One region of the Streptomyces glaucus genome, then DNA from elsewhere that is predicted to be linked to it. Evidence: predicted binding sites of a transcription regulator. Region 1 holds the regulator's gene; each other region holds the start of a gene.
What was found. Region 1 encodes HrcA, which represses chaperone genes, less so after heat shock. Its sites were predicted from a motif close to TTNGCACTCNGNNNNNCNGAGTGCNAA; they were not measured.

Region 1 (3,272 bases):
CCCGCGCGGCACCCGCGGCCACGCCCCGATGCCGAGCGACGAGGGTTTCACCGCCGCCCAGACGTCCACGAACGGGTGGCCCACCACCAGGGCGTGCTCGCTCGTCACCGACTCCGCGATGCGCCACTCCTTCGTGCCCGGCACGAGATGGTCCACGAGCACGCCCAGCCGCGCGTCCGGCCCCGGCGCGAAGGACTCCACGACCGACGGCAGGTCGTCCACGCCCTCCAGGTACTCCACGACCACGCCCTCGACGCGCAGGTCGTCGCCCCAGACCTTCTCGACCAGCTCCGCGTCGTGCCGGCCCTCCACGTAGATCCGCCCGGCCCGGGCCACGCGCGCGCGGGCGCCGGGGACGGCCACCGAGCCGGAGGCGGTGCGGGCGGGCCGGGCCGGCGCCTTCGCGGCCGGCCGGACCAGCGTCACCACCCGGCCCTCCAGCAGGAAGCCGCGCGGCTGCAGCGGGAACACGCGGTGCTTGCCGAAACGGTCCTCCAGCGTCACCGTGCCCGCCTCGCAGCGGATCACCGCGCCGCAGAAACCGGTGCCCGCCTCCTCGACGACCAGGCCGGGCTCCGCGGGGACCTCCAGGACCGGCTGCGACTTCTTCCACGGCGGGGTCAGATCGGGCGAGTACTGTCGCATTCGAACGACGATAGGAGAAGCCGGCGGGCGATCACGCGGACACGCCGAACCGCGCCGCCAGCGCGTCCCGCTGCGCCCGGACGAACGCCGCGTCCACCACCGCTCCGTGACCGGGCACGTACCGCGCGTCCTCGCCGCCCAGGGCCAGCAGCCGGTCGAGGGCGGCGGGCCACCGGGACGGCACGGCGTCCGGGCCCGCCTGGGGCTCGCCGGACTCCTCCACCAGGTCGCCGCAGAACACCACCCCCGGGTCGCCCGGCACCAGCACGGCCAGGTCGTGCGCGGTGTGCCCCGGTCCCACGTCCGCCAGCACCGCCCGGCGGCCGCCGCCCAGGTCGAGGACCCGCTCCCCGCGCACCGGGTGGCGCGGCGCGGCCAGCAGCTCCGCCGCCTCCTCGGCCGACCGGGCGTCCAGGCCGTTGCGGACCGCGTCCGCGCGCAGCTCCTCGCGGCCGCGCCGGCGCGTGAGCGCCCCGTCCGCGCCGGCCGCCGCGAACACCTCCGCGCCCGCGAACGCCGCCGCCCCGAAGACATGGTCGAAATGGGGGTGGGTCAGCGCGAGATGCGTCACATCCCGCCCGGCGAGCCGCCGCGCCTCGGCCCGCAGCCGCGCCCCCTCCGCCAGGCTCGACCCGGCGTCGATCAGCAGGACCGCGTCCGCGCCGACGACGAGCCCCGCGGTGCAGTCCCACACCGGCAGCCGGCGCCGCCCCACCCCGGCGGCCACCCGCTCCCACCCCGCCTCTTCCCAAGTCACCGTCATACGGCGACGCTAGCGGTGGCGTGCCCTCCCGGCACGGCGGTACGCGCCCGGCCTTGCCCGGGGCGTACCCCACGGCCGTACACTTGGCCGGGGGAGTCTGGCACTCGCACGCGCCGAGTGCCAGGGACCAGGGAAGAGGACCGAGCGGTCGGACGACTTCTGGAGGTGTGCGCGGATGCTCAGTGAACGCAGGCTTCAGGTGTTGCGCGCCATCGTCCAGGACTACGTCGGCACCGAGGAGCCCGTCGGTTCGAAGGCGCTCACCGAGCGGCACAACCTCGGCGTCTCCCCGGCCACCGTCCGCAACGACATGGCGGCCCTGGAGGAGGAGGGGTACATCGCCCAGCCGCACACCAGCGCCGGGCGCATCCCCACCGACAAGGGCTACCGCCTGTTCGTGGACAAGCTGGCCGGCGTGAAGCCGATGAGCCCGCCCGAGCGGCGCGCGATCCAGAACTTCCTCGAGGGCGCCGTCGACCTCGACGACGTGGTGGCGCGCACCGTGCGGCTGCTCGCGCAGCTGACCCGGCAGGTCGCCGTCGTCCAGTACCCGTCGCTGACCCGGTCGACGGTGCGCCATGTGGAACTGCTCTCGCTCGCTCCCGCGCGCGTGATGCTCGTCCTGATCACGGACACCGGGCGGGTCGAGCAGCGTGTGATCGACTGCCCGGCGCCCTTCGGCGAGACGTCGCTGGCGGACCTGCGCGCACGGCTCAACAGCCGGGTCGCGGGCCGCCGTTTCACGGACGTGCCGAGCCTGGTGGAGGACCTGCCCGAGGCCTTCGAGGTCGAGGACCGCGGTACGGTCTCGACGGTGCTCTCCACTCTCCTGGAGACACTCGTCGAGGAGAACGAGGAGCGGCTGATGATCGGCGGCACCGCCAACCTGACCCGCTTCGCGCACGACTTCCCCCTCACGATCCGGCCGGTGCTGGAGGCGCTGGAGGAGCAGGTCGTCCTCCTGAAACTGCTCGGCGAGGCCAAGGATCCGGGAGTGACCGTCCGCATCGGTCACGAGAACGCCCACGAAGGACTCAACTCCACGTCCGTCGTGTCGGTCGGCTACGGTTCGGGCGGCGAGGCTGTCGCCAAGCTCGGCGTGGTCGGACCGACCCGCATGGACTACCCGGGAACGATGGGAGCGGTACGCGCAGTGGCACGGTACGTCGGACAGATCCTGGCGGAGTCGTAGGTGGCCACGGACTACTACGCCGTACTCGGCGTGCGCCGCGACGCGTCGCAGGAAGAGATCAAGAAGGCCTTCCGGCGGCTCGCGCGCGAGCTGCATCCGGACGTCAACCCCGATCCGAAGACCCAGGAGCGGTTCAAGGAGATCAACGCCGCCTACGAGGTGCTGTCGGACCCGCAGAAGAAGCAGGTCTACGACCTCGGCGGCGACCCGCTCTCGCAGTCCGGCGGCGCCGGCGCGGGCGGCTTCGGGGCCGGCGGCTTCGGGAACTTCTCCGACATCATGGACGCGTTCTTCGGCACGGCGTCGCAGCGCGGGCCGCGCTCGCGCACCCGCCGCGGCCAGGACGCGATGATCCGCATCGAGGTCGAGCTCGACGAGGCCGCCTTCGGCACGACGAAGGACCTCCAGGTCGACACGGCCGTCGTGTGCACCACCTGCAACGGCGAGGGCGCGGCGCCGGGCACCTCGGCGCAGACGTGCGACATGTGCCGGGGCCGCGGTGAGGTCTCGCAGGTCACGCGGTCCTTCCTGGGCCAGGTCATGACCTCCCGCCCCTGCCCGCAGTGCCAGGGCTTCGGCACGGTCGTGCCCACGCCGTGCCCGGAGTGCGCCGGCGACGGCCGCGTGCGGTCCCGCCGCACCCTCACCGTCAAGATCCCGGCCGGTGTCGAC
Region 2 (3,272 bases), on a different contig from region 1:
CTTCAGCTCCACCTCGGTGGCGGCGCCGACCTTGATCACGCACACGCCGCCGGCCAGCTTCGCGAGGCGCTCCTGGAGCTTCTCGCGGTCCCAGTCGGAGTCCGTGGTCTCGATCTCGGCCTTGATCTGCGCGACGCGGCCCTGCACGTCCTCGGACTTGCCGGCGCCGTCGACGATCGTGGTGTCGTCCTTGGTGACGGTGACGCGGCGGGCGGTGCCGAGCACGTCCAGGCCGACCTGGTCGAGCTTGAGGCCGACCTCCTCGGAGATGACGGTGGCGCCGGTGAGGACGGCCATGTCCTGCAGCATCGCCTTGCGGCGGTCGCCGAAGCCGGGGGCCTTGACGGCGACGGCGTTGAAGGTGCCGCGGATCTTGTTCACGACGAGGGTGGACAGGGCCTCGCCCTCGACGTCCTCGGCGATGATCAGCAGCGGCTTGGAGGAGTTGGCCTGGATGACCTTCTCCAGCAGCGGCAGCAGGTCCGCGATGGCGGAGATCTTGCCCTGGTGGATAAGGATGTACGGGTCCTCCAGGACGGCCTCCATGCGCTCCTGGTCCGTCACGAAGTACGGCGACAGGTAGCCCTTGTCGAAGGCCATGCCCTCGGTGAAGTCCAGCTCCAGGCCGAAGGTGTTGGACTCCTCGACGGTGATGACACCGTCCTTGCCGACCTTGTCCATCGCCTCGGCGATGAGCTCGCCGACCTGCTGGTCCTGGGCGGACAGCGCGGCGACGGCGGCGATGTCGGACTTCTCGTCGATCGGGCGGGCGGTGGCGAGCAGGTCGTCGGAGACGGCCTTGACCGCCGCGTCGATGCCCTTCTTCAGCAGCGCCGGGGAGGCGCCGGCGGCGACGTTCTTCAGGCCCTCGCGGACCAGGGCCTGGGCCAGGACGGTCGCGGTGGTCGTACCGTCACCCGCGATGTCGTTGGTCTTGGTCGCCACCTCCTTGACCAGCTGGGCGCCGAGGTTCTCGTACGGGTCCTCGATCTCCACCTCGCGGGCGATCGTGACACCGTCGTTGGTGATGGTGGGCGCGCCGAACTTCTTGTCGATGACGACGTTGCGGCCCTTGGGGCCGATCGTCACCTTGACCGTGTCGGCGAGCTTGTTGACGCCGCGCTCAAGGGCGCGACGGGCGTCCTCGTCGAACTTCAGGATCTTCGCCATGGGAGCGTGAGCCCTCTCGGGATCTAGGGGAAATCAACTGCGCCCCGGGCGCCCGGCTTCTTATCGGTCGCGGGGGCCAGGGGCGCAGCTGGAGAGCAAGGAGTCGAGGTGGCGTCGACTTACTTCTCGACGATCGCGAGGACGTCGCGGGCCGAGAGGACGAGGTACTCCTCGTTGTTGTACTTCACCTCGGTGCCGCCGTACTTGCTGTAGAGCACGACGTCGCCGACCTTGACGTCGAGCGGAAGGCGGTTGCCGTCCTCGAAGCGGCCCGGGCCCACGGCCAGGACGACGCCCTCCTGGGGCTTCTCCTTGGCAGTGTCCGGAATGACCAGGCCAGAGGCCGTGGTCTGCTCGGCGTCCAGCGGCTGGACCACGATGCGGTCCTCGAGCGGCTTGATGGCAACCTTGGAGCTGGCGGTCGTCACGATCCGACCTCCCCCTTCGGAGATCTCACGGGGTTAACTGTCTGAGGTGGCGACCAGGTCGATCCGTCGTCGCGGGTGCCGGACCTGCCCGTCGCGTTGTTGGCACTCTCCAGGGGGGAGTGCCAGAGCCGAGACTATGACCGCGATTAGCACTCGGTCAAGCGGAGTGCCAATTGCCCGTGGCGTGGCGCGGGAAATCCCCGCGGGCGCGCGTCCGCGCAGCCGGCCGGTGCCGGAGAGACCGCCCCCGGGAGCCGCCCCCGGACCCCCGCTCAGGCCCGGACGGCCCCGTTCCCGGACGGTTCCGTTCCCGGACGGCCCCGTTCCCGGGCGCCGGACGGGCCGGCGCCGGAGGGCCGGGCGTCCGTACGCGGTCCCCGGCCGGCGCCGGAGGGCCGCGCGTCCGTACGTGGTCCCCGGCCGGGGATCCGGACGTGGTCCTCCAGGCGTCCCACGCGCAGCCCCTGTTCCTCGATCTCCCCCAGCAGGCGTCTCGTACGGTCCAGGAGGGACAGGCCCGTGGGTTCGTCGGGGTCCACGGCGACGATGTCGCCCGGCCGGAGGCGGGGGGCGCCCCGGGCGTAGGCCAGTTCGCCGGTGCCCGTCACCGACGCCCGCCACAGGACGACCGCGGTGATCCCGCAGTCGGCGGCGGCGCGGAGCGTCGCCGTGTCGTACGCGCCGTACGGCGGCCGGAAGAGGTGGGGGCGGACGCCGAAGCGGGACTTGAGCTTGTCCTGCTGGCCGCAGATCTCGGCGCGCTGGCCGGCGTAGGGCAGGCCCCGCAGGAAGGGGTGGTCGAGGGTGTGGTTCTGCAGGCTCGCGCCGACCGCGCGCAGGCGCGCGAAGTGGCCGTACGCCGGTCCCGCGACGCTGTCGGTGAGGAACATGGTGACCGGCAGGCGCCGGGCGCGGACCAGGTCGACGAACCGGGGGTCGCGCTCGGCGCCGTCGTCGTAGGTGAGGAAGACGACCCGGTCGCGGGTCGGGACGCGGTCGACGACCGGGGGCAGGCCCGTGCCGCGGGCGGCCGGCTCCCGGGCGCCGCCCGGCCGGTGGCCGTGCGCCGCGTCGCCGCCCGGCCGGGCCGCGGTCGGCGGCTGCGTGCCGCAGGCGGTCAGGGCGGCCGTGAGGGCGGCGGCCGCGAGGAGGCCGGTCGCCGCCCGCCGCGGCCTCACAGGTAGTCCTCCAGCCGCGCCACCGCGTACCCCTCGGCCGTCACCTTGTCCAGGAAGCGGCGGGCCATGTCCCGCATCGTGCCCTCCCAGTCGCCCCGGCCCCGGAAGTGGCTGAGGACGATGTCGCCGGGGCGCAGTTCGCGGTCCCACTCGCGGTACTCCCAGCGGTCGGCGAAGACCTCCTCGTTCCACAGCGGGGCGTACCGGATGCCGCAGGCCTTGGCGGCGCGCAGCGTGTCCTGGTCGTAGTTGCCGTAGGGCGGGCGGAAGAGGACCGGCCGCTTGCCGTAGCGCCGTTCGATCACGTCCTGCATGCCGCAGATCTCCCGCTTCTGGCGGGCGTACGACAGCGCGGGCAGGTAGGGGTGGCGCAGGGTGTGGTTGTTGAGGGTGACGCCCAGCCGCTGCATCCGCTCGAAGTAGCCGTAGTCCTTCCGGACCAGGTAGTCGCTGAGGAAGGCGGAGTACGGGATCCTCAGCTCGCTCATCATCCGCA
Region 3 (3,272 bases), on a different contig from region 1:
AGGCCGGCCACGACGTCGTCCGCCCGCAGAAGCCGAACACCATCGCCAAGTCCCTGGCGATCGGCAACCCGGCCGACGGCCCCTACGTCCTCGACGTCGCGCGCCGCACCGGCGGCGCCGTGGAGGACGTCACCGACGAGCAGGTCGTCGACGCGATCAGGCTGCTCGCCCGGACCGAGGGCGTCTTCGCCGAGACGGCGGGCGGCGTCACCGTGGGCGTGACGCGCAAGCTGATCGAGAACGGCGTCCTCGACCCGGCGAAGACCACCGTCGTGCTCAACACCGGCGACGGCCTGAAGACCCTCGACGCGGTGGCCGGCACCGGCCCGACCGCCACCATCCGCCCGACCCTGGACTCCTTCCGAGAGGCTGGCCTCGCATGAGCGTGACCGTCCGCATCCCCACCATCCTGCGCACCTACACCGGCGGCCGGGCCGAGGTGAGCGCCGAGGGCACGACCCTCGCCGAGGTCATCGAGGACCTGGAGAAGAACCACACCGGCATCGCCGCCCGCGTCCTGGACGACCAGGGCAGGCTGCGCCGCTTCGTCAACGTCTACGTCAACGACGACGACGTGCGCTTCGAGCACGGGCTCCAGACGCCGACCCCCGCGGGCGCGGGCGTGTCCATCATTCCGGCGGTCGCCGGCGGCTGACCGGGATTCGCCGTTACCTCTGGTAATGGCCGTCACCGAGCGTTCTGCGCATTGCCCCCTCCGTGAGAGAAGCGGAGGGGGCAATTCAGTGTGGTTGAACGCGGTAGAGTTGGGGAACGCGCTGCTGATCCCCTGATCGGTACCCCCGTGTTCCTGTCGCACGCCCGATGAGATGTAGCCAAAGTGTGGGCGTCTTTCGCGGCTTATGTGCTCTTTGTGCAGCCCGACTTGCCCTGAATTACGGCGAATTCTCGCCACATTCCAGGCCGGCTGCGTCCGGAATTCTCGTCCGATTGACCTGTTGCGGACGGCAGTTGGGCAGATACATTCGGCCGCGGTCGACGCGTTCCGGCGCACACCCCCAACCGTTGGGGGGTGAGGTATGACCCGGATCCGCGAAGTGTGGATCTGTGCAAGGGCCAGTAATAGGGGAGTTAGGCATGGCTCAGGGCACCGTCAAGTGGTTCAACGCGGAGAAGGGGTACGGCTTCATCGCGGTCGACGGTGGTGCGGATGTTTTCGTCCACTACAGCGCGATCCAGATGGACGGTTACCGCACCCTTGAAGAGGGCCAGCGGGTCGAGTTCGAGATCTCGCAGGGCCAGAAGGGCCCGCAGGCCGACATGGTTCGCGTCACCGCCTGATACGCGCGACCGGCGAACCGTACAGGCGTCGTCTTCCGTCGAAGGGCCCGCACCTCCCGGGGTGCGGGCCCTTCGACGTGCCTTCGGCGTGCCGGGGACGGGCCGGCGGCGGGGTGCGGGGCGGGGCGCGGTGCCCGGCGCGCCGTGTTCGCGCCCGGCTGAGCGCGCCCGCGGACCCCCCGGGGGCGCTTGCACTCGGCAGGGGCGAGTGCTAATCATTGCGTTAGCACTCTGAAGGTGAGAGTGACAATGGAAGGACCGGGTCGGTGAGGCCACGGGCCGGGTGGGGCAAGGAACCACCGGCCGGGGCCGTCCGTCGCGGGCGCGGGCGCGGTCCGAAGTAATCACCCCCAGTCCTGGAGGGACCACTTCACATGGCCAAGATCATCGCGTTCGACGAAGAGGCGCGGCGCGGCCTTGAGCGCGGCATGAACCAGCTCGCGGACGCCGTCAAGGTGACCCTCGGCCCCAAGGGCCGCAACGTCGTCCTCGAGAAGAAGTGGGGCGCCCCCACGATCACCAACGATGGTGTCTCCATCGCCAAGGAGATCGAGCTCGAGGACCCGTACGAGAAGATCGGCGCCGAGCTGGTCAAGGAAGTAGCGAAGAAGACGGACGACGTCGCCGGTGACGGTACGACCACCGCCACGGTCCTGGCCCAGGCGCTGGTCAAGGAGGGCCTGCGCAACGTCGCCGCCGGCGCCAACCCGATGGCCCTGAAGCGCGGCATCGAGAAGGCCGTCGAGGCCGTCTCCGCCGCCCTGCTGGAGCAGGCGAAGGACATCGAGACCAAGGAGCAGATCGCCTCCACGGCCTCCATCTCCGCCGCCGACACCCAGATCGGCGAGCTGATCGCCGAGGCCATGGACAAGGTCGGCAAGGAAGGCGTCATCACCGTCGAGGAGTCCCAGACCTTCGGTCTGGAGCTGGAGCTCACCGAGGGTATGCGCTTCGACAAGGGCTACATCTCGGCGTACTTCGCGACCGACATGGAGCGCATGGAGGCCGTCCTCGACGACCCCTACATCCTGATCGCGAACCAGAAGATCTCCAGCGTCAAGGACCTGCTCCCGCTGCTGGAGAAGGTCATGCAGTCGGGCAAGCCGCTGCTGATCATCGCCGAGGACGTCGAGGGCGAGGCCCTGTCGACCCTGGTCGTCAACAAGATCCGCGGCACCTTCAAGTCCGTCGCCGTCAAGGCCCCGGGCTTCGGCGACCGCCGCAAGGCGATGCTGAACGACATCGCCATCCTCACCGGCGGCGAGGTGATCTCCGAGGAGGTCGGCCTCAAGCTGGAGAACACCACGCTGGACCTCCTGGGCAAGGCCCGCAAGGTCGTCATCACCAAGGACGAGACCACCATCGTCGACGGTGCCGGCTCCGCCGAGCAGGTCCAGGGCCGGGTGAACCAGATCCGCGCCGAGATCGAGCAGTCGGACTCCGACTACGACCGCGAGAAGCTGCAGGAGCGCCTGGCGAAGCTGGCCGGCGGCGTGGCCGTCATCAAGGCCGGTGCCGCCACCGAGGTCGAGCTCAAGGAGCGCAAGCACCGCATCGAGGACGCCGTCCGCAACGCCAAGGCGGCCGTCGAGGAGGGCATCGTCGCCGGTGGTGGCGTGGCCCTGCTGCAGGCCTCCCAGGTCTTCGAGAAGCTGGAGCTGGAGGGTGACGAGGCGACCGGCGCCCAGGCCGTGAAGCTCGCCCTGGAGGCCCCGCTGAAGCAGATCGCCGTCAACGCCGGCCTCGAGGGCGGCGTCGTGGTGGAGAAGGTGCGCAACCTGACCCCGGGCCACGGCCTGAACGCCGCGACCGGCGAGTACGTCGACCTGGTCGCCGAGGGCATCATCGACCCGGCGAAGGTGACCCGTTCCGCGCTGCAGAACGCCGCCTCCATCGCCGCGCTGTTCCTCACCACCGAGGCCGTCATCGCCGACAAGCCGGAGAAGGCCGCCGCGCCCGCCGGTGGCGGCATG

Region 2: the regulator HrcA is predicted to act here: its motif matches at 1,745-1,771, upstream of groES (co-chaperone GroES).
Region 3: the regulator HrcA is predicted to act here: its motif matches at 1,488-1,514, upstream of groL (chaperonin GroEL).

What each region holds. Positions count from the first base shown of each region.
Region 1 is NZ_BAAATK010000010.1:106,528-109,799, reverse strand. It holds gene ABD363_RS10535 (DUF3097 domain-containing protein) at 1-645, opposite strand, end outside; gene ABD363_RS10530 (MBL fold metallo-hydrolase) at 677-1,408, opposite strand; gene hrcA (heat-inducible transcriptional repressor HrcA) at 1,584-2,600, shown strand; gene dnaJ (molecular chaperone DnaJ) at 2,601-3,272, shown strand, end outside.
Region 2 is NZ_BAAATK010000002.1:18,448-21,719, forward strand. It holds gene groL (chaperonin GroEL) at 1-1,170, opposite strand, end outside; gene groES (co-chaperone GroES) at 1,290-1,598, opposite strand; partial or broken gene ABD363_RS01510 (polysaccharide deacetylase family protein) at 2,030-2,776, opposite strand; gene ABD363_RS01515 (polysaccharide deacetylase family protein) at 2,773-3,272, opposite strand, start outside.
Region 3 is NZ_BAAATK010000009.1:122,792-126,063, forward strand. It holds gene thrC (threonine synthase) at 1-383, shown strand, start outside; gene ABD363_RS09710 (MoaD/ThiS family protein) at 380-655, shown strand; gene ABD363_RS09715 (cold-shock protein) at 1,096-1,299, shown strand; gene groL (chaperonin GroEL) at 1,674-3,272, shown strand, end outside.